2 regions of the Mixta calida genome follow, and region 2 is predicted to be linked to the other one. Evidence: predicted binding sites of a transcription regulator. Region 2 holds the regulator's gene; the other holds the start of a gene.

Region 1 (15,487 bases), 1.9 Mb from region 2:
GTTTCGCTGTATAACATCTTTATCAGCCTGCTCAGCATTCTTGGCTTCTCGTCGCGTAACGACTAAGCCAGCCGCTATGCGATTGCGTTATCCGGCCCCGTTCTGCGGGGCTTTGTTTTTTTGCCGTCGGCAATTTTGCTAAGATAGGCGCAGGTTTCATTATTGAGGTTATACCGTGCTGTTCGAAGGCAAAGAAATTGCGCGCGATGCGCAAGGTTATCTGTTAGATCCGGCGGACTGGAGCGAAGCGCTGGCGCAGCAGATCGCCGCAGAAGAGTCGATTGAAATGAGCGAAGCGCACTGGGAAGTGGTGCATTTCGTGCGTGCATTTTATATGGAGTTCAACACCTCGCCTGCCGTTCGCATGCTGGTGAAAGCGATGGCGCAGAAATTCGGCGAAGAGAAAGGCAACAGCCGCTATCTGTTTCGGCTCTTTCCCGATGGCCCGGCAAAGCAGGCGACCAGGATCGCGGGCCTGCCGAAACCGGTGAAGTGCCTGTAACGCCAGGCGCCTCCCTTTTATTATCCGCTTAACCGGTGGTGAAACGCTGCGGCGTCTCCGCTGGCTGATGCGGTTCGGTCAGCACGCGATCGACGCGCGCGCTGCGCGGCCCGCCCGCCTTTAACCATGCCAGCAGCTGCTCCAGCTGCGCGTTGTCGCCGCAGGCCAGCACCTCTACGCTACCGTCATCCAGATTGCGCGCGTAACCCGTCAGCCCCAGCTGCTGCGCCTGCGCCTGCGTGCTGTAGCGAAATCCGACGCCCTGCACCCGTCCATAAACCCAGGCTTTTATGCACTGCTGCGCCATTGCGCCCTCCTGCGATCCAGTTTGATTGCATTTTTCCGGTATCCACCGGACAATGTCGCCTCATTTTCCGTTGGTAAGCATAGCAAAATATGACTGTTCGATTGATTCTCGCTAAGGGCCGTGAAAAGTCCCTGCTCCGTCGTCATCCCTGGATATTTTCCGGCGCCGTCGCCCGAATGGAAGGTAAAGCCCAACGCGGCGAAACCATCGATGTCTGCGACAGCCAGGGCAAATGGCTGGCCCGTGCCGCCTTTTCTCCCGATTCGCAGATCCGCGCGCGCGTCTGGAGCTGGCAGCAAGATGAATCCGTCGATATCGCCTTTTTTATTCGTCGTCTGCAGAGCGCGCAGCAGCTGCGCGACTGGCTGGCCGCGCGCGACGGCCTTGACAGCTATCGTCTGATCGCCGGCGAATCTGACGGCCTGCCCGGTGTCACTATCGACCGTTTCGGTCAGTTTCTGGTGCTGCAGCTGCTCTCCGCCGGCGCCGAATACCAGCGTCCAGCGATTATCTCCGCGCTGCAGCAGTGCTACCCGACGTGCAGCATTTACGATCGTTCCGACGTGTCGGTGCGTAAAAAAGAGGGCCTGGCGCTGACGCAGGGGCCGGTAAGCGGCGAGCTGCCGCCCGACCTGTTGCCGATTACCGAACACGGCATGAAGCTGCTGGTAGATATCCGCACCGGCCATAAGACCGGCTACTACCTCGATCAACGTGACAGCCGTTTCGCCACGCGCCGCTATGCGCAGGACAAGCGCGTACTGAACTGCTTTTCCTATACCGGCGGTTTCGCCGTTTCCACGCTGATGGGCGGCTGCCGCGAAGTCATTAGCGTCGATACCTCTCAGGCCGCACTGGACGTCGCGAAACAGAACGTCGAGCTGAACGGGCTGGATCTCAGCAAAGCGCAGTTCCTGCGCGACGATGTGTTTAAACTGCTGCGCAGCTATCGCGATAGCGGTGAAAAGTTCGACCTGATTGTGATGGACCCACCGAAGTTTGTGGAAAATAAAAACCAGCTGGCGGGCGCCTGCCGCGGTTATAAAGATATCAACATGCTGGCGATGCAGCTGCTCAATCCGGGTGGAATGTTGTTGACCTTCTCCTGCTCAGGCCTGATGCCGACCGATTTATTCCAGAAAATCATCGCCGACGCCGCCGTAGATGCCCAGCGTGATGTACAATTTATAGAGCAGTTCCGCCAGGCGGCCGATCACCCGGTGATCGCCAGTTATCCTGAAGGGCTTTATCTGAAGGGCGTCGCCTGTCGCGTACTGTAACTTGAAAACGATGCCTTTGACGCCATATTGGTATCAAAGGCAGTGTTTGTCAGGAGGTATTGATGATTGCCAGTAAATTTGGAATTGGTCAGCAGGTGCGTCATAAGATGCTGGGCTTTCTGGGGGTGGTGGTTGATGTCGATCCCGAGTATTCGTTAGACGATCCCGGTGTGGAAGATGTTGACGCCAATGATGCCCTGCTTGCTGCGCCCTGGTATCACGTTGTCACTGAAGATGATGACGGCGAGCCCATCCACACTTATCTTGCCGAAGCCCAGCTTTCCGGCGAGCCGCAAACCATTCATCCCGAACAACCTTCGCTGGATGAACTGGCGGAGTCGATTCGTCAGCAGCTGATGGCTCCCCGTTTACGTCACTAAATCAGGTTATGTCGGGCAACGTCGGAACAGGTCGGCCAGGCCTGATTTGGCGATGCTCGTCAGGCCTTTTTTGCTATTTATCGTTCACTTTTTCAGTAACCCCAGCCGTGGGATTTCAATCTTCGGACAGCGATCCATCACCACATTCAGCCCCGCATCTGCCGCCAGCGTGGCCGCCTGTTCATTGATCACGCCCTGTTGCAGCCACAGCGTTTTCGCGCCGATACCGATCGCTTCCTGCGCCACGCCCCAGGCCGCCTCGGAATTGCGAAAGACATCTACCATATCCACCGGATCTGGAATCTCCGCCAGCGAAGCGTACACTTTTTGTCCCAGCAGCGTCTGTCCCGCCAGGCCCGGATTCACCGGGATCACTTTATAACCCTGCTGCAATAGCCAGGCCATCACGCCGTAGCTGGGGCGATGGGGCTGGTCGCTGGCTCCCACCAGCGCAATTGTGCGCGTTGAGGTCAATACATCGGCAATCATTTGGTCATTCATAATCTTCTCCTGAGGATATGTATTTCCCCCATTCTAGGTGAAATCTGTCGGGGGAATGAACAGGCGACACGGATGTACGCATTTAGCGATTCAGGGCACAAAATAATATGTTAAAATGTTAACACAATGCCATAATGTAAGAATTTGATACATTCACTGCCGGATTTCCCGTGCGCCTTTTGGAGAAATAATGAAGCTGCGTTTGATCTGCTCAGGCTTGCTTGCGTTGCTGTTCGCAACATCCTGTTATGCGACTACGCTCAGGCTCGATCCCGATATCGATTTGCTGGTGCTGGACGGACGCAAAATTTCAGGCTCACTGCTTAAGGGCGCCGAAGGGTTGGAACTGGACAATGGAGAGCATCAGCTGCTGTTCCGTGTTGAAAAAACAGTTGGCTTGACGCACGGCGGCGCACGCCGCAGCTATATTTCCGATCCGCTGATCGTAACTTTTATCGCCAATGCAAAATCTATTTCCGTGCGCCTGCCGCAGCTTGACTCCCTGCATGATCGCCGCCTGTTTGATAAAAACAGCACCTTTATCATGGTCGATGAAAAAGGCCAGACGGTGCCCAGCCGCCGCGATCGCCTTCCCTTACATGACGGGCAGCAGACCGATCTGGAAAAAGCGTTAATGGCATATAACCGCAGCGGCCAGAGCGCCTCGGTGCCGCGCTTTGCGCAACAGCCGCCCTTAAGCGTCAGACAGCAAAAGTTTCCGATCGATGTCGTCGGCGCTAACCTGCCTGCCGAACCCCTTTTACAGCTGTGGTTTCATCAGGTCGACAGCGCCACGCGTCAACGCCTGCTGAGATGGATGAAGGCGCTACGGGCAAGTTGATGTTTACTGCCCGGCAAAGGTAAACTCGGTCTGATTCCTTTTTTGACCTTATCTCAACAGGATGCCTGAATGGAGCAGACCAGCCGTACTCTTGCCGAAGCGAAAAAAATTGCCCTGGTGGCGCATGACCACTGTAAATCCTCTCTGCTTGAGTGGGTCAGCCAGCATAAAGCATTGCTCAGCGCGCATACGCTCTACGCGACCGGCACCACCGGAAACCTGATCCAGCGAGAAACCGGTCTTGAGGTGAATGCGATGCTCAGCGGTCCGATGGGCGGCGACCAGCAGGTCGGCGCGCTGATTGCCGAGGGGAAAATCGATATGCTGATTTTCTTCTGGGACCCGTTGAACGCGGTGCCGCACGATCCTGACGTAAAAGCGCTGCTGCGTCTGGCGACAGTATGGAATATTCCTACCGCTACCAACCGTTCCACCGCCGATTTCCTGATCAACTCGCCGCTGTTTAGCCAGACCGTCGCGATTCAGATCCCCGATTATCAAAATTATCTGCACGCGCGCCTGAAATAACTTATCTGTTGCGCCGGGCTTATGGTTTACGCAATAGCGGAACGCCCAGGCGCTTGAACACCTCTACAAATACCGATGGCTGCTGCCGATTATAGAGCAGCCATACCTGCTGTTTCGCCCGCGTCAGCGCAACATAGGCCAGCCTGCGCTCTTCCGCGTCAGGAAAATCTTCTGTCGGGGGTAACAGTCCCTCTTCCAGCACCGTTTCACGCGCAGCGGCGGGAAAGCCATCGTTGCCCGCCTGCAGGCCAAGCACAATCACATAGTCCGCCTGCTGCCCTTTACTGGCGTGAATGGTCATAAAATCGAGGTGAAGCTTTGGCCAGCGCGTTTTGGCTTTGCTCAGCAACGCGGGCCGCAGATGATGATAACGTCCCAGCAGCAGTACGCGCTCCTCTGGCCGGGCATAGCCGCTGATTTTATCCAGCAGCTCCTCCAGCCTGTCGTCAGGCAGCAGCGAGATCGCCTTTTTATTGCCTTTCGTCACGCTGTTCAGCGGTTTTACCAGCTGATGCGGATTTTCCTGCACAAAACGCGTTGCGATATCGCCGATGCGATCGTTAAAACGCCAGGTAGTATCCAGCACGCAACGGTCGCCTTCGCCAAAATAGTGATGGAAAGCGGTTGTCAGGCTCATTTCCGCACCGCTGAAGCGATAAATCGCCTGGCAGTCATCGCCAACGGCAAACAGACTGGTTTGCCGGTTTTGCTTGCGCAGCGCGGCCAGCAGCGCCGCTCTCTGCGGTGAGATATCCTGAAATTCATCCACCAGAATGTGCTTCCAGGGGCTGATAAAGCGCCCTTTCTCCAGTAGATTAATCGCCTGATGCATCAGACCGGAAAAGTCGACAGCGCCCTCTTCTTTCAGAGCGCTTTTCCAGGCCTTCAGCAGCGGCGCCATCAGCTTTATGCGTTTAGCGAAGCTGTCGCGCACCGCTTCAGGCGCATCGGCGATCATCGCCGCCTGGGCGCCGCCATGCATACGCATCAGGCCAAGCCAGCGTTCCAGTCGGCTGGCGAGGCGTTGGGTCAGCATCTCGTCCTGCCAGAAATCGCCTTCCGGCACCGTCCACGCCAGCTCTTCCGTCAACCACTGTCGCCAGCCGCTGGCATGGGCTTTTTTCTCGGCGCACTGCTGACGCCAGGTTTCGATCAGCAGCTGCCGTCGCGCCGCATCGTCGCTTTCCAGTCGGGAGATGGTCGGCTGCTTGTTGCTGCCTTCACGAATAATGTGCAACGCCAGCGCATGAAAGGTACGCGCTTCGATATTCTCATTTTGCAGGCGCGTTTTAATACGCTGGTTCATCTCTTCCGCCGCTTCGCGGCCAAACGCCAATAGCAGAATCTGCTGCGGCTGCGCCTGCTGACGCAGCAGCAGCCAGCCCGCACGCGCTACCAGCACCGAGGTTTTGCCGGTGCCAGCGCCCGCCAGCACCAGCAGCGCATCTTCGCCATTGACCACGGCGCGCGCCTGCGCCGCATTAAGCGGCGTCGATTCCACCGTCGCAAAAAAATCCGCATGCTGTTCCAGCATATGATCAGTCCAGAGCGCATTACGCTGGGTCAGCATCGCTTCGCCCCTGCGCAGCCACTGTAAACACTGCTGACAGAGATCACGGCAATTATCGAAGCCGTCGAGACGGGCAACCGGCATCGGCAATGCGCTGAACGCCTCTTCTATTTTCGCCTGCATCCGCGCCAGCTCGCTTCGCTTCAGCCAGCGGTCCTGCGCTTCGGTTTGCTGTAGCTCCGCAATCAGCCCGGTCAACACCTGCGCGCTGATGTCGCTCATCTCCGCGCTCCACTGTTGCCATGCCTGCGTCAGATAGTGGTAAAAACGCTGCGTTTCCTGCCACTCCGTACCGTGCAGCCGCACCACCTTTTCATCCGGCAAAGTGAACTCCAGCTCACCCCAGATCATCCCGCGTTTGCATCTAATATCCAGCAGCTTATTAAACGGGATCAGATACTCATGTTTTTCACCGCTGACTTCCACTCCGGCGCTGAGCAGACGTACCCGATTATAAGGATGCTGCGCCAGATGTTTGCCAAGCGAGGTTGCTTTTAATTCCATGCGTGATAACCAAAGGTATGCAGATTCTGTTGGTTGCTAGTCTACCGGTCCGCAGTTTACCGCTCCACCGTTAAAACAGGTTACAATCAAACGCTGCTATCTTTGATTCATTCCGTTTTTCTGAAGGAAGCCGTAATGCGTACCGTTTTGAATATCCTTAATTTCGTGCTGGGTGGCTTCTTTACCACGCTGAGCTGGCTGTTCGCTACTCTGGTCAGCATTGTTCTGATCTTTACTCTGCCGTTAACACGCTCCTGCTGGGAGATCACCAAACTCTCGCTGGTGCCCTATGGCAATGAGGCGGTGCATGTTGACGAGCTGCGCCCGGACCAACGCAACGCGTTGCTGAACACCGGCGGCACCTTGCTGAATATCCTGTGGTTTATCTTCTTCGGCTGGTGGCTCTGCATTTCCCATATTATGGTCGGGATCGCGCAGTGCATCTCAATTATCGGGATACCGGTCGGCATCGCTAACTTCAAGCTGGCGGCGATCGCGCTCTGGCCAGTTGGTCGTCGCGTGGTTTCCACCGAAGAAGCGCGCGCCGCGCGCGAAGCTAACGCACGCCGTCGCTATCAGTAAGGTGACCACGCTATGACAGCGCTGACCGCAGGTTTACGTCGCTATACTGCCAACAGCACCGGGTTATATTTAACCCGCATTTTCCTTGCGCTGGCGGGAGCAGCCGCCTTTCCCTGGTGGCTCCAGCAAATTATCTGGACACTGCCGCTGACGCTCGGCGTGGTCGCCGCCGCGCTGGCCGACCTGGACGATCGTTTCACCGGTCGCCTGCGCAATCTTTTAATTACCCTGCTCTGCTTCTGTATCGCTTCGGTCTCGGTAGAGCTGCTTTTCCCCATCCCTGGTTATTTATCATCGGGCTGGCGATCTCCGCCTGGGGATTTATTTTGTTGGGCGCGCTTGGGCAACGTTACGCCACCATCGCTTTCGGCGCGCTATTGATCGCTATCTACACCATGCTGGGCGTTAGCCTGTTTCCGCAATGGTATCTTCAGCCGGCGCTGCTGCTGCTGGGCGCCGTCTGGTATAACCTGCTGACGCTGGTGGGCCATTTGCTGTTCCCTATTCGGCCATTGCAGGAAAACCTGGCGCGCAGCTACAGCCTGCTCGCGCATTACCTTGAAGCCAAAGCCAACCTGTTTGACCCGGATATGGCGGAAAATGACGATCGCGGTCTGGTTGAGGTCGCGATGGCCAACAGCAAGTTGGTGGCGGGGCTTAACGAGACGAAGACTTCGATACAAAGCCGCCTGCGCGGCGATCGGGGTCAACGCGGCACACGGCGTACGCTGCACTATTACTTTGTCGCGCAGGATATTCATGAACGCGCCAGCTCCTCGCACGTTCAGTATCACGCGCTGCGCCAGGAGTGGCGCTACAGCGAAATTCTGTTTCGCTTCCAGCGTCTGCTGACCATGCAGGCCCAGGCCTGCCGTCAGCTTTCCAACGCCATTTTGCTGCGGCAGAGCTATCAGCACGATACCCGCTTCGAGCAGGCGTTCAACCATCTGCAGGCGGCGCTGGAGCGATTGCCTGACACGGCGCAGGATAAAGCGCGGCAGAAAGCGCTGCGCTATTTGCTCAGCAACCTGAAGGCAATTGACGCTCAGCTGGCAACCATTGAATCGGAGCAGGCGCTGGAACAGGCGCATCACGGCGGCAGCGATACGCATCTCTCCAGCGAAGGGCTGACCGGCTGGAGCGATATCCGGCTGCGCATCAGCCGTCACTTAACGCCGGAATCGCCGCTGTTCCGTCATGCGGTGCGCGTGTCGCTGGTGCTTTGCATCGGCTACGCCTTTATTCAGCTCACCGGCCTGGAGCGCGGCTACTGGATTCTGTTGACCAGTCTGTTTGTCTGCCAGCCCGGTTATAACGCTACCCGCCGTCGACTGGCGCTGCGCATTATCGGCACCCTTGCAGGCATTGCTATCGGCCTGCCGGTGCTGTGGCTGGTGCCGTCGGTTGATGGCCAACTGCTGCTGATCGTGCTGTCGGGCGTGCTGTTTTTCGCTTTCCGACAGGTACAGTATGCGCACGCCACCATGTTTATTACGCTGCTGGTGCTGCTCTGCTTTAACCTTCTGGGAGAAGGCTTCGATGTCGCGGTGCCACGCATTGTCGATACGCTGCTCGGCTGCGGCATGGCGTGGCTGGCGGTCAGCTTTATCTGGCCAGACTGGCGCTTCCGGCGGCTGCCAGCCGTCGCGGAAAAGACGTTAACCGCTAACTGCCGCTATCTGGATGCGATCCTGGAGCAGTATCATCAGGGCAAAGATAACCGCCTCGCCTACCGCATAGCCCGACGCGATGCGCATAACGGCGATGCCGAACTGGCTTCAGTAGTCTCTAATCTTTCTACCGAAATGCGGCCCGATCCGCAGCAGCGCGAAGCGGCTTTTCGCCTGCTGTGCCTGAATCACTCATTCCTGAGCTACATCTCCGCGCTTGGGGCGCACCGCGAGAAAATCACGCAGCCAGCGCTGTTGTCGCTGCTGGATGACGCAGTCTGCTATGTTGACGACGTTTTGCAGGTCAATATCATCAGCGAACAGCAGGCTCAGCAAATATTAAGCGATCTCTCTGCGCGCATTAGCCGTTTAGAAAGCGAGGCGGACTCTAAAGGGCAGTTGGTTTTACAACAGATAGGCCTGCTGATCGCCCTTCTTCCCGAAATCGCCCAGCTGAAAAAACAGCTGGCGGTGTCGGGGCGCTAGCCGTGGGGATCTTTGTCCGCGTTCAACGTGTTATAAAACCAGTAACGTAGTTCTTCTTTCACCTCTGCAGGCAGCGCCGCCTGGTGACGTCCAGATATGGCGCCCTGCAGAGCCAGCAAGCAGTTCAGCCCCAGAGACTGATTAAGGGCGCGCAGACGTAGCCAGCAGTCTTTTGCGCCCGCCTCGCGCAAAGCATGAACGCTGTCGATGCCGATTTCCCGCAGTAATATTTCCATGCGAATGCCCATATTGGGCAAATCTTTAACGCGCAGGTTGTTCTGCCGTTCATTTTTCTGTCGTCGCGCCAACGCCAGCGCTGACTTTGACAGTTTTATCAGCAGCGGCTGATCGTTCCACACCACGTCATCAATGCGGTAATAGTGCAGCGTCACCGGCATCCCTTTTTTATTAATTACCAGTGGCGGTAGCGACTGTTTACTGAGGTAGCTGGCCATCGTGTCACTGGCGCGCAAATAAAGCTCTCCCTCGGTAATTAATGCGAATACCACCTTTTCTACCGCCAGGCTGTAACCGCCAAACTGAGAACGAACGGTAATATTCCCTAATGCCGCCAGCTGCGCTTTTGACTGGGCAATCCGTTGATGCGAATTCATACGTGGCTCCTTTTCCTTAAGAAACTGTGACTAACCCCCTGTTTTGTATCAGCTAAAAACATAGGCAATTCTGATTAATGGTTCAATTGCTAAATCAGCTTTCATCTATTTGCATATTAAAAGTGCGAGACGTTTTCAAAAATTGAGGTTGATCTTAACCCGCCATCGCATTACTGTATATCCATACAGTAACCACGTGAGCTGATAATCATGCGTACTCATTTACTGAAGTCCTCTTTTGCCTCTTCTTCTCTGGCTGGCCATTCGCGCGTTGCGCTGTCTTCATCAACGCTGACAACCGGTTGGATTAGCGAACTGAGCTACAGTGAAGCGCAACCTGGCCTGACGCAACTGCTGCTGCTGCCGCTCTTACAGCAACTCGGCACTCAGGCGCGCTGGCAGCTTTGGTTAACGCCGCCCCAGAAGATCAGTCGACACTGGCTGAAATCATCGGGCCTGCCGCTGAATAAGATGATGCAAATGTCCTACCATCAGGGTTTCAGTACAGTGGAGGCGATGGTAAAAGCGCTGCAAACGGGTAATTACAGCGTAGTGCTTGGATGGATTACGAAGGATATTAGTGAAAGTGAGCGTCGTCAGCTCGAAGAAGCGGCTTCTGTCGGTCAGGCGCTTGGACTGATTATGCGTCCCCAATCGGTCGCTTCGTCACTTGACGGACAAAAAAACCGGCTGAAAATTCACTCAACTTTGTATCATTAAGTAAATATAAGATAAATCTCAGCTAAAAACAGGCAGTTCTCTCTGATAACCCGCTGATTCTACTCTGACGCGGCTGAGCCTTGCTTTCGCCGCGTCAGATAAGCCTTTTTTTGCCGCTAAAAACCGTGTTGGATGTTAAATTTTGTGTATGAAACATCCTTTTTTTGCAGACCGGGCTCACATCTTACTTGTAAGTTTCTCGCCACGTTGTAGACTTTATCTCGCCAGGGTGCTCAATAACCTCCGTTTTCCGGTAGAGTAATAATCGAGCAAAAGGACCCGGCGAAGGATTACAACCAAGAGCTTAGTTTTAAGCTCCTTGCCTATTTGGATGATAACGAGGCGCAAAAAATGAAAAAGACAGCTATCGCAATTGCAGTGGCACTGGCTGGCTTCGCTACCGTAGCGCAGGCCGCTCCGAAAGATGACACCTGGTACACCGGTGCTAAACTGGGCTGGTCTCAGTATCACGATACTGGTTACTACGGTAACAACTATGTAAATAACGATGGCCCGACTCACGAAAGCCAGCTGGGCGCTGGTGCATTCGTTGGTTATCAGGCTAATCCTTATCTGGGCTTCGAGCTGGGTTACGACTGGCTCGGCCGTATGCCGAACAAAGGCGATGCAGTAAACGGCGCTTTTAAAGCACAGGGCATCCAGCTGGCAGCGAAACTGAGCTACCCGATTATGGATGATCTGGACGTGTACACCCGTCTGGGTGGCATGGTATGGCGCGCTGACTCCACTCAGCACGTTGTAGGCACCAACATCAGCCGCAACGACCACGACACCGGCGTTTCTCCGCTGGCTGCTGTAGGTGTTGAGTATGCGCTGAACAAAAACTGGGCGACTCGCCTGGACTACCAGTGGGTTAACAACATCGGTGACGCTGGTACCGTTGGCACCCGTCCTGACAACGCCATGCTGAGCCTGGGCCTGTCCTACCGTTTCGGTCAGGATGACGCGGCTGCTCCGGTTGTTGCTCCGACCCCGGCTCCGGCTCCGGTTGTTGAAACCAAGCACTTCACTCTGAAATCAGACGTGCTGTTCAACTTCAACAAAGCGACCCTGAAAGGCGAAGGCCAGCAGGCGCTGGATCAGCTGTACTCTCAGCTGAGCTCAATGGATCCGAAAGACGGTTCCGTTGTTGTTCTGGGCTACACTGACCGCATCGGTTCAGAGCAGTACAACCAGAAACTGTCTGAGAAACGCGCTCAGTCCGTGGTTGACTACCTGGTATCTAAAGGTATCCCGGCTGACAAGATCTCTGCACGTGGCATGGGTGAATCTAACCCGGTTACCGGCAACACCTGTGACAGCGTGAAAGGCCGTAACGCCCTGATCGACTGCCTGGGTCCGGACCGTCGCGTAGAAATCGAAGTTAAAGGTCTGAAAGACGTTGTTACTCAGCCGCAGGCTTAAGTAATACGTTAAAAAACCCCGCTCAGGCGGGGTTTTTTTATGGGTGAAAAACAGTAAAAAGCGAGGTATAACTGAATGAAGGCCCAAGAATTAACTGACGTCATCCTTTCCCAGAATCGCCTGCAAGTCCTGTCGTAACGAAGACATCTGGCTGGCATATTTCTCTTTACGCTCTGCATCTTCAATAAGCTGGACGATAGTTTCAGACAGCGTGCTGCTGCGGCGCTGCGCCAGCCCCGCCAGCCTTTGCCATACCAGATATTCCAGGTCGATGGATTTTTTACGCGTATGCTGATGCTCAGCGTTAAAATGGCGTTTACGCCGTGCGCGGATCGTCTGCTTCATACGATTTTCCAGTGCCGGATTGATATGTTGTTCAATCCATTTCAGCACGTCTATCGGATGGCTTTCCATGGCCAGCAACGCTTTAACGGCTTCCTGGGCGGCGCTGATTTCCACGTATCGGGTGATCGGTTCACCCTCCCGGTGCTTTTTCACCAGGTATTTCCATTTCCATCCGCTTTCAAGGTTTTCCAGCTGCTGATATTTCATCGGAATCTCATCATGCGCAGGTAACAAACTAAGAATAACAGTTTTTTTCTTTCTTGAGACAGAGAAAGGCGTAACGCCAGCTTCGCAGGCTCCCGCTTTCATTCAGAATCGGTGAGATCTCTGCCGTGCGTAACAACCTGAAAAGCTGTATAATCGCGCTTTTCATTAATACAAGACAAATACGATTACTTTGACCAGCAACCGACTTGCATGGCAGGCGCTACAGCCTGATGCCGAGAGCTTCCAGCCCCTTTTTTCCAGCGTTTTTAGCGATGACGGCAGCGATATTCTACCGGAGATTCAGCCTCGCCTGTTTGATGCAGCAAACCTGCTGCAGCGCAGCAGCGCGCCTTTTCCACTGATGCTGATTCGCTGTGCTGAAAACAGTGAAAATCTGTCGTTGCTGGCGCAGACATTACAGCATAACAGAGGGAAGAAGAAAGCACTTTACGGCGGTAACTATCTGATAAATGACGATCAGATTAGCTGGCAACCTGCGCAAAGCTCAGATGAGCCATTTGCCAGCTGCGGCGAAGTGCAGTTTGCCGACTGGATCGAACCTGAGCAGCTGTTTGGCTGCGTGCGGCTGTTCGCACAGCGCATTAGTCTGCAACCGGGCCTGATTCATCGCGCCAACGGCGGCGTTCTTCTGCTTTCGCTGCGCGCCGTGCTGGCGCAACCGCTGATGTGGCTCCGTCTGAAGCAGATCGTGATGCAGCGCCGTTTCGACTGGCTGTCGCCTGATGAAACGCGTCCGCTGCCCGTCGCCATTCCCTCAATGCCGATGCAGCTCAAGCTGGTGCTTTGCGGCGATCGCGAAGCGATGGCCGACTTCCAGGAAATGGAGCCTGAGCTGACGTCGCTGGCTATTTACAGCGAGTATGAAGAAAGCCTGCGAGTGGAAGACCAGGAAGATATGGCGCTGTGGTGCCGCTGGGTCACGGCGCTGTCGCGTCAGGCGGCGCTGCCCGCTATCGAGGCCGATTTCTGGCCGCTCCTGCTGCGCGAATCGGCGCGCTACAGCGGCGATCAGGATATGCTGCCGCTCTGCCCCGCCTGGCTTGGAAGACAGCTGCGCGAGGCGGCGCAGTATGGCGAAAAACTCGACGCGGAAGCGCTGCAGGCGGCGCTCGACGCCCGCAGCTGGCGGGAAAACTATCTGCCAGAGCAGATGCGTGACGAAATACTGCTCGATCAGATCCTGATCGACACCGAAGGCGCGGTGGTCGGACAGATTAACGGTCTGTCAGTGATTGAATTCCCTGGTCATCCACGCGCGTTTGGCGAACCTTCACGCATCAGCTGCGTAGTGCACGTCGGCGACGGCGAGTTTACCGACGTTGAGCGCAAGGCTGAACTGGGCGGCAATATTCACGCTAAGGGCATGATGATCATGCAGGCGTTTCTGATCGCTGAACTCGAACTCGATCAGCAACTGCCTTTCTCCGCCTCGCTGGTTTTTGAACAATCCTATTCGGAAGTTGACGGCGACAGCGCCTCGCTTGCCGAACTTTGCGCGTTGATCAGCGCCCTGGCGGAACAGCCTGTCAATCAGCAGATCGCCGTGACCGGGTCGGTCGATCAGTTTGGTCATGTTCAGCCAGTAGGCGGACTGAATGAAAAAATCGAAGGATTTTTCGAGGTTTGCCAGCAGCGTGGTCTGACGGGTCATCAGGGCGTGATTATTCCGGCAGCCAATGTACGTCATCTCTGTTTGCAGCAGGAGGTTGTCGATGCCGTGCGCGACGGTCAGTTCCATATCTGGGCCGTCAATGAGGTTGACGAAGCGCTGCCGCTGCTGACCGGCGTCGAGTGGAAAAAAGAGAATGCGCCCTGCCTGCTGCAAACTATTCAGGACCGCATCACAGAATTTAATCAGCAGGAAGCGCGTCAGCGCCCCTGGCCTCTGCGTTGGCTAAACTGGTTTAACCACAGCTGATCGGAGTTGTTCAGCTTACACCTGTTAGCTAACCTTCGTGATTCACTAGAAAAAGGCTTATTGAAACATGGTAGAAAAACGCGAATCCTATACAAAAGAAGATCTCATTGCCTCTGGTCGCGGTGAACTGTTTGGCGCTGAAGGCCCGCCGCTGCCGTCTGGCAATATGCTGATGATGGACCGCGTGGTCAAAATGAGCAAAGAAGGCGGTAACTTTAATAAAGGTTATGTCGAAGCTGAACTGGATATCAATCCTGACCTCTGGTTCTTCGCCTGTCACTTTATTGGCGATCCGGTCATGCCGGGCTGTCTGGGTCTGGATGCGATGTGGCAGCTGGTAGGCTTCTATCTGGGTTGGCTGGGCGCTGAAGGCAAAGGCCGCGCGCTGGGCGTAGGCGAAGTGAAATTTACCGGTCAGGTACTGCCGACGGCGAAAAAAGTGACCTACCGCATTCATTTCAAACGCGTCATTAACCGCAAACTGGTGATGGGCGTAGCGGACGGCGAAGTGCTGGTGGATGGCCATGTGATCTATACCGCCAGCGATTTGAAAGTGGGCCTGTTTAAAGACACCACCGCGTTCTAATCTTCTGCAATAAAAAACCTCCGCTGCCGCGGAGGTTTATCCCTTTTCTGACCAGGCGTTTACGCCATCGTCGCCCCGACGCTGACCGACCTGTCCTCCATGGCTTTTCGCCAACCTCCCAACCAGTGAGACCGAGCCTCAATCATTTGATAAGGGCACATTTCTTTTGAGCGCCCGGTAATGCCTGCCTGATAACCACGTGAGTGTGCCCGTTCCAGGCGGTCTCGTTTCTGTCTCTTCATGCCTCATTTCCCTCATTCAGGTATGGTGGAACTGGTGGAAAGAAAACAATGGTCACAAAATGCGCAACCACATTTCAGTTCTACCCTCATCAGCACGAAAGATCAATGCGCAAATTTCACGCCATTGTCACATGAATACGCTATTTTTAGAGGTTTTCTTAGGGCGTCGCGCGAGCTGCCAGACAACGGATTGATTCTGAAATAAAAAAATTCCGGCCCATACAGCTGAAGCGCCTTATGTAACCGGAATTAATAGTT
Region 2 (15,487 bases):
TGATCTGCACGCCGACAGAAGGCAGAATAACGCTGACGCGATCTTCCGCCCGGCCTTTCGTCAGCAGCGCCGGGTTTGATAATGGCGCAGTGGTATAGTTCGATGAAGCGACCCCGGTACCGCCCATCGCATCATTGCGCGCGTCAAAATAGCTGCCGGCTGCCTGTGATGAAAAAGAGGTAAATAAAATTGCGGTTAAGGCTGTTGCAGAAGAAAGCTTGAAAGATTGAACGGTTTTCATTGCCATTATCAGACGCCACCAAAAATAAGCTGAAAGTATGTAGAAAATCACTGGGCGCATGATGACCAGTAATTGCCCATTTTATTGCCCTGAACTCAAGGCGTTTTCCCCGACTTATCAGTGAATTGCTGCTTTTATAAGCAGTGAGTGGCTTATCTGTTGCATTCGCTGCGGCTCTGTTTTTCCCTATGCCGCTTAAGCCTGAGTGAACATTAGCTGGATATTAATTCTCCTGCAAACTGGAAATTAACAATTAAGAATGGATCTGTCTCTTTTCCGCGTTGGACGCTGCGTATTATCGGCGGGTTCAGGCATGCCGCCAGGAGATATAATTCGGAAACTTTCGGTAATTCAGGCGCGAAATAGCGCTTTTCTGAGGACTTCAGGAAGGAGTCGGCGTTTTTTATCCAACGTGATAAGATAACATCTCAATCGCCCGGAGAAAAATTATGAGCGTTTCACCTTCAAAACAGATTCTGTCGCAGGCTGAAAAAATCTGTCAGCAACGCAACGTGCGCCTGACGCCGCAGCGTCTGGAGGTGCTGCGTTTGATGAGCGAGCAGAACGGCGCAATTAGCGCCTACGATCTGCTTGACCTGCTGCGCGCCTCTGAACCGCAGGCCAAGCCGCCTACCGTTTATCGCGCGCTGGATTTCCTGCTGGAGCAGGGGTTTATCCATCGCGTTGAGTCAAACAACAGCTATGTGGTGTGTCATCATTTCGAGGAACCGCAACATACTTCAGCGATGCTGATTTGCGATCGCTGCGGCGCGGTGAATGAACAGCATGCTCAGGGCGTGGAATCGATTCTGGAGTCGCTGGCGCAGCAGAGCGGCTTTGCGCTGCGTAATAGCGTGATTGAAGCGCACGGCTTGTGCAACGGATGTAAAGATGTCGAAAGTTGCCAGCATCCTGAAAGCTGTAATCATGACCATACGCTGATAAGCAAAAAGCGCGGGCGTTAAAAAACAGCCGAAGCGGTGCCAGTAATGGCTGCGTTAGGGGGAAGGCGACAGGTTTGTCGCTAAAGCCGGTCTGAAGGGTAGTAAGCGCTAAAATAACCTCATCATGCCAAACATAACCAGAAAACGGGGCAGCAAGAAAAGAGCGTGACCGCGTTAAAAAAGATAAAAAAACAGAGGGGAGCGGCACATTCCTTGTGCCAGGGGCAGGAGCATCTTCCTGAAGGGCTTTAAACTTACCAGCGATGGTCGCGGTTTTGTGTCTCCCAATCGCTCACTTCTTTTTCCGCTTCGTCTTTTGCATAGCCGTAGCGTTCCTGAATTTTACCAACAAGCTGATCGCGTTTACCTTCGATAACGGTCATGTCGTCATCGGTCAGCTTGCCCCATTTTTCCTTCATCTTACCTTTAAACTGTTTCCAGTTACCGCCGGCTTCGTCTCTGTTCATCGTTATTTCCTCTACCTTAGGTGTTAACAGCTTGCAGACTGTCAGCGCTGTATGTTCAGTGAAAACAGTCGCTGATTCCTTGTTTGTCACCCTTTAATGATAGCTGAATACGGCGTTTCTGCTCGTAATCTCAGTCAGATGAACTGAAAACACGCCGAAAAACCTGTCGATTACCCTTAAAAACGAGTTAATTCAGGTAATAAGCGCAGCCGCATATAAATGTGTCAAATCGTGAACCAGTCGCCGCGCCGCTGGTGTTGACGCCAGATCCAGCCGAGCGTCAGGCCGCGCAGCATAAGAAAAACCGTTACTGCCAGCCACAGGCCATGGTTGCCTAAATAAGGCAGCGTCGCCAGCGCTAAGGCAAAACCCAGCGCGGCCAGCGCCATGCTGTTGCGCATTTCGCGCCCGCGCGTTGCGCCGATAAACATGCCGTCCAGCAGATAGCACCAGACGCCGACCAGCGGCAGAAGCATTTGCCAGGGAAGGTAGCGATCCGCCTGCGCCTGCAACGTTGGCAGCGAGGTCAACAGCGCCACCAGCTCTTTACCCCAAAGCGCGTAGGCACAGGCGAACAGCAGCGCCACCAGGCCCGCCTGCCGACAGGCCGCCAGCCAGACCCGCCGCAGCTTATCGGCATCTCTGGCGCCGAAGGCTTCCCCGGAGACCGCTTCCACCGCATAGGCGAAGCCATCCAGCGCGTAGGCGGTGAAGGTCAGAAACATCAGCAGCACGGCGTTAACCGCGACGATATCGCTGCCCATGCGCGCGCCCAGCACGGTTACCGAAGCAAAACAGAGCTGCAGCAGCAGCGAGCGCAGCATAATGTCGCGGTTAAGGCGCAGCAGGCGTCGCATATCGCCGCGCAGCCCCTGCTTCAGCTGTAAGAAGGTAATTTGCCGCAGGCGCAGCAGGTGCCACACCATGCCCAGCCCGACCGCCAGCGTCACGTATTCCGCAATCGCGGTTGCCGCAGCGGCGCCCGCTACGCCCCAGCCAAGGCCGATAACAAACCACAGGTCGAGCAGGATATTTACCAGGTTGCCGACCACCAGCAAAATCACCGGCGCCCGCGCATACTGCACGCCCAGCAGCCAGCCCAAAATGACCAGATTCGCCAGCGTAGCGGGCGCGCTGAGCCAGCGCACATGGATAAAGCGCTTCGCCTGCTCCAGCACCGCCGGGCTGCCGCCAACGACGCGCGTCGCCAGCGCGCTAAGCGGATCGCGCAGCAGCACAAAAGCCAGCCCGACGACGACGGCGATCAGCAAGGGTTGAACCAGCGCGCGCGCCAGTCCCGATTTATCGCCAGCGCCGAACGCCTGGGCCGTCAGCCCGGTGGTGCTCATGCGTAAAAAGAGCAGCAGCATAAACAGGAAGCTGGTCGCCGTCGCGCCTACGGCGACGCCGCCCAGATAGACGGGGCTGTCGAGATGGCCGATCACGGCGGTATCAACCAGGCCCAGCAGAGGAACGGTAATATTGGAAAGGATCATCGGCAGCGCCAGCCGCCAGAGATTTTTATCGGTTGCAGAGAAGAGTTGCATGACAATCCGCGAAAATAGTATGGCGACAGGCCACAGCGGTTATCGCCGGATAAATATGAATCAGGGGCTATTCAGTGGCGGCAGAGGAGCCGCCACATCAGTTTCAGAGCCAGTCGCCGTTGCGAATCACGCCGACGGCCAGGCCTTCGATAGTCAGGGTTTGCTGTTGCAGATCGACCACGATGGGCTGAAAATCACTGTTTTCCGGCAGCAGTTGCACCGTGTTACCCTGTTTTTTCAGGCGTTTAACCGTGACTTCATCATCAATACGCGCCACCACGACCTGGCCGTTACGCACATCCTGCGTTTTATGCACCGCCAGCAGATCGCCGTCGACGATGCCGATATCTTTCATCGACATGCCGCTGACGCGCAGCAGGAAATCAGCGTGAGGCTTAAACAGGTTAGGGTCGACCTGAAAACGGCTTTCAATATGCTCCTGCGCCAGCAGCGGCTCGCCAGCGGCGACGCGGCCAATCAACGGCAGGCCGTTTTCCTCTTCCGCCATCAGGCGGATGCCGCGCGAAGCGCCGGACACCATCTCAATAACGCCTTTACGCGCCAGTGCTTTCAGATGTTCTTCTGCGGCGTTTGGAGAGCGGAAGCCAAGACGGGAAGCGATTTCCGCACGCGTTGGCGGCATCCCCGTTTGGTTAATGTGATCGCGAATCAGGTCATAAACCTGCTGCTGTCGAGCCGTTAAGGTTTTCATCCCGCCCCCTGGTTGTTTATACAGTCGCTGTGAGTATATACAGGTATTGTCGGAATGGAAACCGAATGCAGTGTAAAAAACAACACTTTGTCGAATGCGGAAGCGCTATCGCAAATATGCCCACAGCAAGGTTGCCCAGACAAAGAGAGCCAGTATGATGCTGAGCAGAACCGCAGCGGAGCCCATATCTTTCGCCCGTCCCGCCAGCGGATGAAGTTCGCTGCCGATGCGATCGACCACCGCTTCGATAGCGCTGTTAAGGATCTCGACAATAATAATGAGGGCGACCGAACCGATCAGCAGCACGCGCGTTATCGCATCGACATCCAGCCAGCAGGCGACGACGACCGCCACCAGCGCCATCACCGCTTCCTGACGGAAAGCCGCTTCGTGCTGCCAGGCCGCGCGCAATCCTTTCCAGGAGTAGCCAGCCGCTTTAATGATGCGCGTCAAGCCCGTTACGTTATTTGCCATGTTCGGGGAACCCTTTGCGATGTTTAACGTCAATGTCAGGGTGCCGCACTAATTGCAACACCACAGATCTTCAATGCGCTTTCTGGTATGCTTGCCGCGCTTTGCTAACAAGAGGCTTCATGTTGTCTATGTCAGGTTGGCGTAAACTTTATTATAAGTTATTGAATTTACCACTTACATTTTTAGTCAAAAGTAAGGCGATTCCGGGCGATCCGGTCGCGGAACTGGGCCTCGACACGTCGCGCCCCATTATGTATGTATTGCCTTACGATTCAAAGGCCGATCTTCTGGCGTTGCGCACCCAGTGCCGCCTGCACGATCTGCCCGATCCGCTGGAGCCGCTGGAGATCGACGGCGCCCTGCTGCCGCGTCATGTGTTTATCCATGACGGGCCGCGCGTTTTCCCCTACTTCGTGCCTAATCAGGAGTCGGTGAAGCTGTTTCACGACTACCTCGACCTGCACCGCAACAATCCCGATCTGGATGTGCAGATGGTGCCGGTATCCGTGATGTTCGGCCGTGCGCCGGGACGCGAAGTGCAGGGCGAACAAACGCCGCATCTGCGCGAGCTCAACGGAGTGCAGAAGTTTTTTGCCGTCTTCTGGCTGGGACGCGACAGCTTTGTTCGCTTCTCGCCAATGGTATCGCTGCGCCGCATGGCCACCGAACACGGCACCGATAAAACCATCGCGCAAAAGCTCGCGCGCGTGGCGCGCATCCATTTCGCCCGTCAGCGCCTGGCCGCAGTCGGCCCGCGTCTGCCGGTGCGTCACGATCTGTTTAATAAGCTGTTGCAGTCGCAGGCTATCGCCAAGGCGGTAGAAGACGAAGCGCGCAGCAAGAAGATTTCGCAAGAAAAAGCGCAGCAGAACGCCATTGAGCTGATGGAAGAGATTGCGGCCGACTTCTCGTATGAGATGATCCGCCTGACCGACCGCGTTATCGGCTGGACCTGGAGCAAAATTTATCAGGGCATCAACGTCAGCGGCGGCGAACGCATTCGTCAGCTGGCGCTGGACGGGCACGGGCTGGTTTACGTTCCCTGCCACCGCAGCCATATGGACTATCTGCTGCTTTCTTACGTGCTTTATCATCAGGGGCTGGTGCCGCCGCATATCGCCGCAGGCATCAACCTTAACTTCTGGCCCGCTGGCCCGATCTTCCGCCGTCTCGGCGCGTTCTTTATTCGCCGCACCTTCAAGGGCAATAAGCTCTACTCCACCGTGTTCCGCGAATATCTGGGCGAGCTGTTCAGCCGCGGCTATTCAGTGGAGTATTTCGTCGAAGGCGGACGTTCGCGCACTGGCCGACTGCTCGATCCGAAAACCGGCACGCTGTCGATGACCCTCCAGGCGATGCTGCGCGGCGGCAACCGCCCGATTACCGTGGTGCCGGTCTATATCGGCTATGAGCACGTAATGGAAGTGGGCACTTACGCCAAAGAGCTGCGCGGCGCGGCGAAAGAGAAAGAAGGCTTTATGCAGATGCTGCGCGGCCTGAGCAAGCTGCGCAATCTGGGTCAGGGCTACGTGAACTTCGGCGAACCGCTGCCGCTGGTGAACTACCTCAACCGTCATGTGCCGGAGTGGCGCGACTCGATCGATCCGATTGTGGCGCAGCGTCCGCAGTGGCTGACGCCGGCGGTCAACGATATTGCGCAGCAGATTATGGTGCGCATCAATAACGCCGGCGCCGCCAACGCAATGAACCTCTGCGTGACCGCCCTGCTCGCCTCGCGTCAACGCTCGTTAACGCGAGAGCAGCTGCTGGAGCAGCTGGAATGCTATCTCGAACTGCTGCGCAATGTGCCCTATTCCGCAGATGCGACCGTGCCGGACATGACGCCGGAAGCGCTGCTGGAACACGCGCTGAACATGAACAAGTTCGAGACGGAAAAGGACAATATCGGCGATATCATCATCCTGCCGCGCGAGCAGGCGGTGCTGATGACCTATTACCGCAATAACGTTCATCACATGCTGGTGATGCCGTCGCTGATCGCCGCTATCGTGCAACAGCATCAGGCAATCTCGGCGGATGAGCTGCTGCGTCAGGTTACGGTGATCTATCCGCTGTTGAAGAGCGAGCTGTTCCTGCGCTGGGATAAAGCGGAGCTACCGCACCTGCTCCAGGCGCTGACGGCGGAGCTGGCGCGCCAGCAGCTGATCGTGATTGAAGGCGATATGATGCGCCTGAACGCGGGCCGTTTCCGCACGCTGCAACTACTGGCGGCAGGCATGCGCGAAACGCTGCAACGCTATGCGATCACCTTCTCTATCCTCAGCGCCAATCCGGCAATCAACCGCGGTTCGCTTGAAAAAGAGAGCCGCACGCTGGCGCAGCGCCTGTCAGTACTGCACGGCATCAACGCGCCGGAATTTTTCGATAAGGCGGTGTTCTCCACCCTGGTGCTGACGCTACGTGACGAAGGCTATATCAGCGACACGGGCGACGCCGCACTGGCGCAGACGCAGAACACGTCGCGCCTGCTGTCGGAGTTGATTACCAGCGACGTGCGTCAAACCATTGAAAACGCCGTAGCCCACAGCGGGCTGGCGACGCAGGTGTAAAAAAGACGCAAGCATAAAGAAAACGGGCGCCTCAGGCGCCCGTTTTTTTATCATCCAAAGATTATCGTGCGGCCGTCACCACTGACTGAACGGCAGCATATTCAGCGCAATGCCGATAAAAATCACCAGTCCGACATAGTTGTTATTCAGGAACGCCTGGAAACAGCGTTCGCGCTGCCGTTCGGCGATCAACTTCTGCTGATGCACAAAGAGCGCGCCGGCGATCAGCAGCGACCAGTAAAATGCGCCGTCCAGCCCCATACGCAGCCCCACCAGCGACAGCAGCAGCAGCGTAGAGAGCTGCAGCAGCCCGATAATCAGCTTATCAAAGCGGCCAAACAGGATCGCCGTCGACTTCACGCCGATTTTTAAATCGTCGTCGCGGTCAACCATGGCGTACTGGGTATCGTAGGCCACCGTCCAGCAAATGTTGGCGAAAAACAGCAGCCAGGCATTCAGCGGCACGCTGTCGCTGACCGCCGCCCAGCCCATTGGGATCGCCCAGCCGAAGGCCGCGCCCAGCACCACCTGCGGCAGATGGGTATAGCGCTTCATAAAGGGATAAACCCAGGCGAGCGCCAGTCCGGCGAACGACAGCCAGATGGTCAGCGCGTTCATGGTCAGCACCAGTCCAAACGACACCAGCGCCAGCACCACAAACAGCACCTTCGCCTCTTTTTCGCTGACCGCGCCGCTGGCGAGCGGGCGCATTTGAGTGCGTTTGACATGCCCGTCGATTTTTCGATCGGCGAAATCATTTACCACGCAGCCCGCCGCACGCATAAAAAAGACGCCCAGCACAAACACCAGCAACACCTGCAGCGGCGGCACCGCCTCGCCCGCCAACCATAATGCCCATAGCGTCGGCCAGAGCAGCAGCAGCGAGCCAATCGGTTTATCGATACGCATCAGGCGGCTCCAGGCCTGCAGCTTCGTCAGCGTCAGCCCTTTTTCTATATTACTCACGTGATTCTCCTGAGAGGCTTTGATAAAGCGGCGCAGCGGGTAAAAACAGTTCAGTCAACAATAGCGGCTTGCCCGATAAACGCAGGCGCGAGCGGCGTCCCCACTGTCCTGCGGCGATGCCGGGATCGATAAAGTCCCGCGTCAGGGTAGAGGAAGAAAAGAGATAGCGGCCCAACGGACGCGTGCCGAGCTGGCTCAACACCGATTCCGGCCCGTTTAGCGTCGATTCCGGCACCACCGTGCGGCCAGCCAGCCAGGGCACGCCGTCGCCGGAAAGAATAATCTCGCGCAGCCAGTAGCGCGGCTCCTGCGGCAGAAACGGCAGCTCCCCGGCAATCTCGTCTGCGGTGACGAAGCCTTCATTCAGGGGTTCAACGGTAACGTGCCGACAGTGACGTTCAAAGCGCTTCGTCATCGAATCCTCTTCCATCAGCCAGTCCAGCACGGCGGCGGAAAGCAGCGGTGACGAAGCGGGAAGCCATTCGATTGCGCGCAACAGGGAAAGCGCGTGATTCGACATACGGCATCTCCGGTAAAAAAACAGGTGTCATAGTGTAGCGCAGAGCCTCGCGCAGAACACGCGACGCAGTGGAAAAACCCGACGTTTAGCCAGCGAAAAAGGGTGCGCCTGTGGCGCACCAATCGTCCAGCAAGATCAGCACTATGGGGATGTTATCCCTTGCCTTTCACACTGCTGATAAAGGTCGCGCGGGCCGATGAAGAACCCAGGCGTTCCGCCTCGTTCATCAGCTTCAACGCTTTGTCGATATCGCCCGCTTTTACCGCCCTGCGGATGCCGTCGTTAAAATATTTTTCCGTGTCGTTCAGCATCGGCTCCGCTTTTGCCGCCGGTGTCGGCGCAGGGGCTGCGACCGGCGCCGGCGCGTTGTTAGCAGGCTGGCTCGTCGCCGCCGCGCTGCTGCCAACCACCACCGGTTTGGCGTTGTCGGATCCGAACAGCTTGCCGATCATGATATTGCCGCTGTTCTGCTCGCTCTTCACTTTCAGCGACAGGGTGCCGGTATTCACATGCTGCACCACCGGGTCCGGTACATCGGGAATGGCGTTGCTCGCCCCTTCCGCGTAAAGCTTGGCCGGATTGATCATGGTGGAAGTTTGCGCCAGGTCGCGCGTGGTGGTGTAGATCAGCAGGTAGATCTGTTTTTGTCCCAGCACCGGCGTCAGCTTCATCGTGCCTTCCAGACGGTTGGTGGCGACGATGCCGGGTTTCTGGTAGGTAAAATAGCTGCTGGGGAAAAAGGCGGCGGGCTGTAGCTGGCTGTCCAGCACCAGCACGTTCGGCGCGTAAACTTTGCGATCTTTCATCAGGCTGGCGAGCGTGACTTCCAGCGAACCCTGATCGGCGGGCAAGGCGATAGCGGCGACCGGGCCGCTGATATTGCCTTCGTTAAGGGCGACCGAACCGGCGTTCAGGACGATATCCTGGCTGACCGGCGGCGTCATCGGCAGCCAGGAAAGGCGCTGCAGCTTATCGGGCGACACGGACGGCGCCGTCGCCACGTTTTGCGGGTTGATGCTGGTGCTGGCGGCGAAGCCAGGCAGCACGGTGAAGCTCAGGGCCGGAAACAGGCAGAGCGCGAGCAGATGTTTTTTCATTTTTTTATCCTCAAGAGAAACCCGCCTCTCTCAGGCAATAGGGAGGCGGGCTAAGGCAGGACGCAGAGCCGACTACGCTCCTTTAACTTGTCTTATTACCACCAGGCTTCCATCTGAATGCCGAAAGAGAACTCATCGCTGTCGCCGCGGCTGAAGGTGTGCGCGGCGGTATCGCTATAGGCGACGCCTGCGGTGGTGCCCGGCAAATTGCCGACGTAGTTCTGATCGTTTTTCTGCGAAGAAGCGTAGCCCCATTTCTCATCCCACTTGGCGTAGGTAGCGAACACGCGGATGGCCGGACGCGACCAGATGCTGTCGCCCGCCTGCCACTGCTGGGCCAGGGTAACTTTATACTGGCTGTTGCGGTCGCCGGTGCGCTGCGATTTAACGTTGTCGTAGCCCGCTTCCAACAGGGTGCTCATGATCGGCGTCCATTTGTACATTGGGCGCACGCCCACGGTGTACCAGGTGGTGCCGTTGTTGTTGTCGCGATCCACATCCTGGTACATGCCGACATACATCAGGCTCCAGGTGTCGTTGAAGTCGATGGCGCCGTGGTCAATCACGCGAATCATCGAGCCGTTATTGTTCTCCGCAGTGCCCGGACGGCCGTTGCGGTTCTGCGTCATGGCGTCGGTGGCGTACTGCACGACAAACTTGTTCAGGCTGGTGCCGTAGAAGGTCTGGGTATGCTCCAGGGTCGCCATCCAGCCGTCGTTGGAGGCGTCTTCGTCATTCGGGCTGTAGCCGTCGGTGTCGTTGGCGCTACCGTAGTCAAAACCCAGCTCCAGCGCGCCGCCGGGGTTGACTTCCATGCCGCCGAGACGCACGTCAAAGATATCGTTGGCGCGATCTTTCGCCTGGCCGCGGGTATTGCCGGTCACGAAGGCTGAGGAGCCGCCAGCCTCGCTGCTGCGGGTAGCCGCCAGCGACAGCTTGCCGAAGCCGAGATCGATATCTTCGATACCGCCGCCAGGACCGGAGATATCCCAGTAGTAGAAGTCGATCATATGCACGTCGTGGCGTTTGTAGTAACGCTTACCGGCCCAGATATTGGCGCCCGGCAGCGCATCAAACAGGTTTTTACCCACTACGTTCATCTGACGCACGGCAGGCGAATCTTCTTCATAGTCATTCTGCTGCGATACGCTGTAGCCGATCATGCTGTCGACGTAGAAGCTTTTCTCGCCTTCTTTCCAGACTTCCTGACCCAGCTCGATTTCCGCATAGGTTTCGCATTCATTGCCGAGACGGTATTTGGAGTTGGCGCCGGTCGCCTGGAAACACTGTTGCTCGCCGCCGCTGCCGGTCCAGCCGATGCCGGAACGGGCGTAACCTTTAAAATCCACCGCGCTGGCGTGCGGTGCTACAACTGCGAGGGCCACTGCCACGGCCAGAGGGTACTTAGAGCGCGTTATCATCGCTGTTCTCCTGTTAACTTTCTGCTGTTGTTATGTGTGCTTCTACGCCGGGTTCGCTGTGTAACCGACGGCAGGCGCGTCCATCCTCACGGAACAGATGGCAGCGCTGTGGCGGCAGGCCGATGGCGTATTGGGCACCTTCTTCAACCAACACCACGTCGTTCTGGCGGTAAACCAGGTTCTGACGCAGCGCGGGGATTTGGATATGGATTTGCGTTTCGTGACCGAGCTGTTCGACGACCTGAACGGTGCCCTGCAGCGTGACGTCCGCCACTTCGCTGGGCAGCAGATGTTCCGGGCGAATGCCCAGCGACATATTGGCGCCGGGCTGCACGCCGGTGCTGTCGACCGGCAGCCAGACCTGCTGGCGATTAGGCAACTCAACCTGTACCTGATCGATGGCGATAGCGGTGACCTTGACCGGCAGGAAGTTCATCTTCGGCGAGCCGATAAAGCCGGCGACAAAGCGGTTCGCCGGATAGTGATAAAGCTCCAGCGGCTTGCCGACCTGCGCGATGCGGCCCCCTTCCAGCACCACGATTTTGTCCGCCAGCGTCATCGCTTCGACCTGATCGTGAGTGACGTAAATCATGGTGCGTTGCAGGCGCTTGTGCAGGCGGGAGATTTCAATGCGCATCTGTACGCGCAGCGCGGCGTCGAGGTTGGAGAGCGGCTCATCCAGCAGGAAAACCTGCGGCTCGGCCACCAGCGTGCGGCCGATCGCCACGCGCTGACGCTGGCCGCCGGAGAGCGCCTTCGGCTGCCGATCGAGCAGATGCGCCAGCTGCAACACCTCCGCCACCTGGGAAACACGTTGTTGAATTTCGCTTTTGCCGATGCCAGCCAGCTTAAGGCCGAACGACATATTGTCCGCTACCGTCAGGTGGGGATAGAGCGCATAGGACTGAAACACCATGCCGATGCCGCGTTCTGCGGGCGGCACCTCGTTCATGCGTTTGCCGCCGATGGTCAGCTCGCCGGAGGTAATATCTTCCAGGCCGGCAATCATGCGCAGCAGCGTCGATTTGCCGCAGCCTGACGGCCCGACAAATACCACGAACTCTCCTTCGGCAATGGTCAGGTTGATATCTTTCGATACCACCACATCGCCCCAGGATTTGGTGACTTCTTTCAGCACCACATTTGTCATTGGTTTCTCCCGTCTCGTCACGACTTCCTTTGAATGGCAGGGAGTGTGCGCGAAGGGCGCGGAGGAAAAATCCTCCACCATTCGCTTTTTTACGGGGGAGGAGGCAGGAGGATGAGTTTGATGCCCGCAGGGGGATCCGGCGGTCACGACAGGCTTTTTCGTGATCGAAACGGCAGGAAAATGGGGTGTTTTTTGTGTCCTGACACGCAGAAAGCGGCGAAAAAGCCACAGGGATCACACTTCTTACCGGCAGGGCGTAGCAACAGGGAGGATGAGTCAGCCGTCTCTTAGCAGCAGACTTCTGCCTAACGACAACCACTCACGTTTAGAGGTAAGGGAAATGTCAAAGTTCAAACTAAATAGCAAAACGCTGTTGTTATGCGCCCTGACTGCCGCGCTGCTGCCCGGCGCGGCACTGGCGAAAATCGAAGAAGGCAAGCTGGTCATCTGGATCAACGGCGACAAGGGTTATAACGGCCTGGCGGAAGTGGGCAAGAAGTTTGAGCAGGATACCGGGATTAAAGTCACTATCGAGCATCCCGATAAGCTGGAAGAGAAATATCCGCAGGTCGCAGCCACCGGCGACGGCCCGGATATTATCTTCTGGGCGCACGATCGCTTCGGCGGCTATGCGCAGTCCGGCCTGCTGGCGGAAGTGGCGCCGGATAAGGCATTACAGGACAAAATCTATCCCTTCACCTGGGACGCCGTGCGCTACAACGGCAAGCTGATCGGTTATCCGGTGGCGGTGGAATCGTTGTCGCTGATTTATAACAAAGATCTGCTGCCGAACCCGCCGAAAAGCTGGGAAGAAATTCCGGCGCTGGATAAGCAGCTACGCGCCAAAGGCAAGAGCGCCATTATGTTTAATCTTCAGGAGCCCTATTTCACCTGGCCTTTAATTGCGGCTGACGGCGGCTATGCGTTTAAGAAAGAGAACGGCAGCTATAACATCAAAGATGTTGGCGTAAATAACCAGGGTTCTCAGGAAGGCCTGAAATTTCTGATCGACCTGATTAAAAATAAACACCTGAATGCGGACACTGATTACGCTATTGCCGAAGCCGCCTTTAATAAAGGCGAAACCGCCATGACTATTAACGGTCCCTGGGCCTGGAATAATATCGAAAGCGCCAGGGTCAATTATGGCGTCACCCTGCTGCCGACCTTTAAAGGCAAACCCTCGAAGCCGTTCGTCGGCGTGCTGAGCGCCGGTATTAACGCCGCCAGCCCGAATAAAGAGCTGGCGAAAGAATTTATTGAAAACTATCTGCTGACCGATGACGGGCTGGCGAAAGTGAACGCTGACAAACCGCTGGGCGCGGTGGCGCTGAAATCGTACCAGGAGAAGCTGGCGAAGGATGAGAAGATTGCCGCCACCATGGAGAACTCGCAGAAAGGCGAGATCATGCCGAATGTGCCGCAGATGGCCGCCTTCTGGTACGCCGAACGCAGCGCGGTGCTGAACGCGATTAACGGGCGTCAGAGCGTGGAAGCGGCGCTGAAAGATGCGGAAAGCCGCCTGACCAAGTAAGGAATTACTAACGCACCAGTCCTGGCCACAAGCGTCAATGCCGTTTGCTGGCCGGGTTTTCGTCCCGTTTCCGAAGGCGGATGGCCGATCCGCCCTCTCTTTTCATCTGTCGCAGAAGGATCCTAAAATGGCAAAATCCGCATTGTGGTGGCAGCGTGACGCCCTGAAGTGGCTGGTTCTTGCCCTCTGTGTGTTAATAACCGGCTATCTGGTGGTATTGATGTATGCGCAGGGCGAATACCTGTTCGCTATCGTCACGCTGATCCTGCTGAGCAGCGGCCTGATTGTCTTTTTCCGCCGCCGCGCTCAGGCGTGGCGCTATGTCTGGCCGGGGCTGGCCGGTATGGTGCTGTTTGTGCTGTTCCCGCTGGCCTGCACCATCGCTATCGCTTTCACCAACTACAGCAGCACTAACCAGCTTACCTTTGAGCGTGCGCGTCAGGTACTGCTGGACCGCCAGTTCCAGGCCGGCGAAGGCTACGCGTTTTCACTCTGGTCGACGGCGGATAATCAGTGGCGCCTGCTGCTGAACGGCGCGGATAACCAGCAGTTTATCTCGCCGCCCTTCTCCCTCGCAGCCAAAGGTGAGCAAACACTTACTCTTACTGAAACGCAGCAGCAGCCTGGCGGCGAGCGCGCCATGCTGCGCGTGATTACGCAAAATCGTCAGGCGCTTTCTCAACTGAAGGCGCGTCTGCCGGACGGCTCGCAGCTGAAGATGAGTTCGCTGCGCCAGTTCTCAGGCACTCAGCCGCGCTATCAGCTCGGCGAAGGCGATATTCTGACAGATAAGCAAACAGGCGAGGTTTGGTACCCTAACGACGAGACCGGCTTCTGGCAGATGAAGGACGCCAACCAGCAGTGGAGCAGCGAAAAGCTGAGTCCCGGCTATACGGTGGCCGTCGGCTGGAAAAACTTCCTGCGCGTGCTGACCGACCAGGGTATTCAGCAACCGTTTGTCGCGATTTTTATCTGGACGGTAGTATTCGCCGCGCTGACGGTGTTGCTGACCGTGGCGGTCGGCATGGTGCTGGCCTGCCTGATGCAGTGGGAGGCGCTGAAAGGCCGCGCGGTCTATCGGCTGCTGCTGATCCTGCCCTACGCCGTGCCCGCGTTTATCTCGATTCTGATCTTCAAAGGGCTGTTTAACCAAAGCTTCGGCGAAATCAACATCATGCTGGATAGCCTGTTCGGCATTAAGCCCGCCTGGTTCAGCGATCCGGTGATGGCGCGCACCATGCTGGTTATCGTCAATACCTGGCTTGGCTATCCCTACATGATGATTTTGTGCATGGGGCTGTTAAAGGCGATTCCAGACGATCTTTATGAAGCTTCGGCGCTGGACGGCGCGACGCCGCTACAAAATTTCTTCCGCATTACTCTGCCGCTGTTAATTAAGCCGCTAACGCCGCTGATGATCGCCAGCTTCGCGTTTAACTTCAACAACTTCGTGCTGATCCTGCTGTTGACCGACGGCGGACCAGACCGGCTGGGCACCACTACGCCGGCGGGCTATACCGATTTGCTGGTGAGCTATACCTGGCGCATCGCCTTTGAAGGCGGCGGTGGACAAGATTTCGGCCTGGCGGCCGCCATCGCCACGCTGATCTTCCTGCTGGTCGGCGCGCTGGCGCTGTTTAACCTGCGTTTCACCCGCATTAAAACTGAGTAAGGAGCGACCTATGGCGATGGTAAAACCGAAATCACAAAAGCTGCGCCTGGCGCTGACGCATCTGCTGCTGCTCGGCTTCCTGGTGATGATCATGTATCCGCTGCTGATGGTATTCGCTATCTCGCTGCGTCCCGGCAACTATGCGATCGGCAGCCTGCTGCCGGAGCATATC

What was found. Region 2 encodes LexA, which represses DNA repair genes until DNA is damaged. Its sites were predicted from a motif close to TNCTGTATGTACATACAGNA; they were not measured.
Region 1: sulA (SOS-induced cell division inhibitor SulA) is a predicted target of LexA. The motif match lies at 9,937-9,956, and genes of this name have one in related genera.

What each region holds. Positions count from the first base shown of each region.
Region 1 covers NZ_CP026378.1:1,645,502-1,660,988, reverse strand. The annotation lists gene yccA (FtsH protease modulator YccA) at 1-66, shown strand, start outside; gene tusE (sulfurtransferase TusE) at 176-502, shown strand; gene yccX (acylphosphatase) at 531-809, opposite strand; gene rlmI (23S rRNA (cytosine(1962)-C(5))-methyltransferase RlmI) at 899-2,089, shown strand; gene hspQ (heat shock protein HspQ) at 2,152-2,469, shown strand; gene C2E16_RS07775 (CoA-binding protein) at 2,554-2,970, opposite strand; gene C2E16_RS07770 (DUF2057 family protein) at 3,161-3,811, shown strand; gene C2E16_RS07765 (methylglyoxal synthase) at 3,881-4,339, shown strand; gene helD (DNA helicase IV) at 4,359-6,413, opposite strand; gene C2E16_RS07755 (YccF domain-containing protein) at 6,549-6,995, shown strand; partial or broken gene yccS (YccS family putative transporter) at 7,008-9,151, shown strand; gene C2E16_RS07745 (TfoX/Sxy family DNA transformation protein) at 9,148-9,765, opposite strand; gene sulA (SOS-induced cell division inhibitor SulA) at 9,976-10,485, shown strand; gene ompA (porin OmpA) at 10,837-11,910, shown strand; gene matP (macrodomain Ter protein MatP) at 12,001-12,462, opposite strand; partial or broken gene C2E16_RS07725 (AAA family ATPase) at 12,579-14,401, shown strand; gene fabA (bifunctional 3-hydroxydecanoyl-ACP dehydratase/trans-2-decenoyl-ACP isomerase) at 14,469-14,987, shown strand; gene rmf (ribosome modulation factor) at 15,047-15,229, opposite strand.
Region 2 covers NZ_CP026378.1:4,021,961-4,037,447, forward strand. The annotation lists gene C2E16_RS19140 (conjugal transfer protein TraF) at 1-247, opposite strand, end outside; gene zur (zinc uptake transcriptional repressor Zur) at 691-1,206, shown strand; gene C2E16_RS19150 (CsbD family protein) at 1,440-1,652, opposite strand; gene dinF (MATE family efflux transporter DinF) at 1,877-3,199, opposite strand; gene lexA (transcriptional repressor LexA) at 3,303-3,911, opposite strand; gene C2E16_RS19165 (diacylglycerol kinase) at 4,017-4,385, opposite strand; gene plsB (glycerol-3-phosphate 1-O-acyltransferase PlsB) at 4,514-6,955, shown strand; gene ubiA (4-hydroxybenzoate octaprenyltransferase) at 7,031-7,912, opposite strand; gene ubiC (chorismate lyase) at 7,914-8,441, opposite strand; gene malM (maltose operon protein MalM) at 8,594-9,538, opposite strand; gene C2E16_RS19190 (maltoporin) at 9,634-10,959, opposite strand; gene malK (maltose/maltodextrin ABC transporter ATP-binding protein MalK) at 10,973-12,109, opposite strand; gene malE (maltose/maltodextrin ABC transporter substrate-binding protein MalE) at 12,450-13,643, shown strand; gene malF (maltose ABC transporter permease MalF) at 13,771-15,315, shown strand; gene malG (maltose ABC transporter permease MalG) at 15,326-15,487, shown strand, end outside.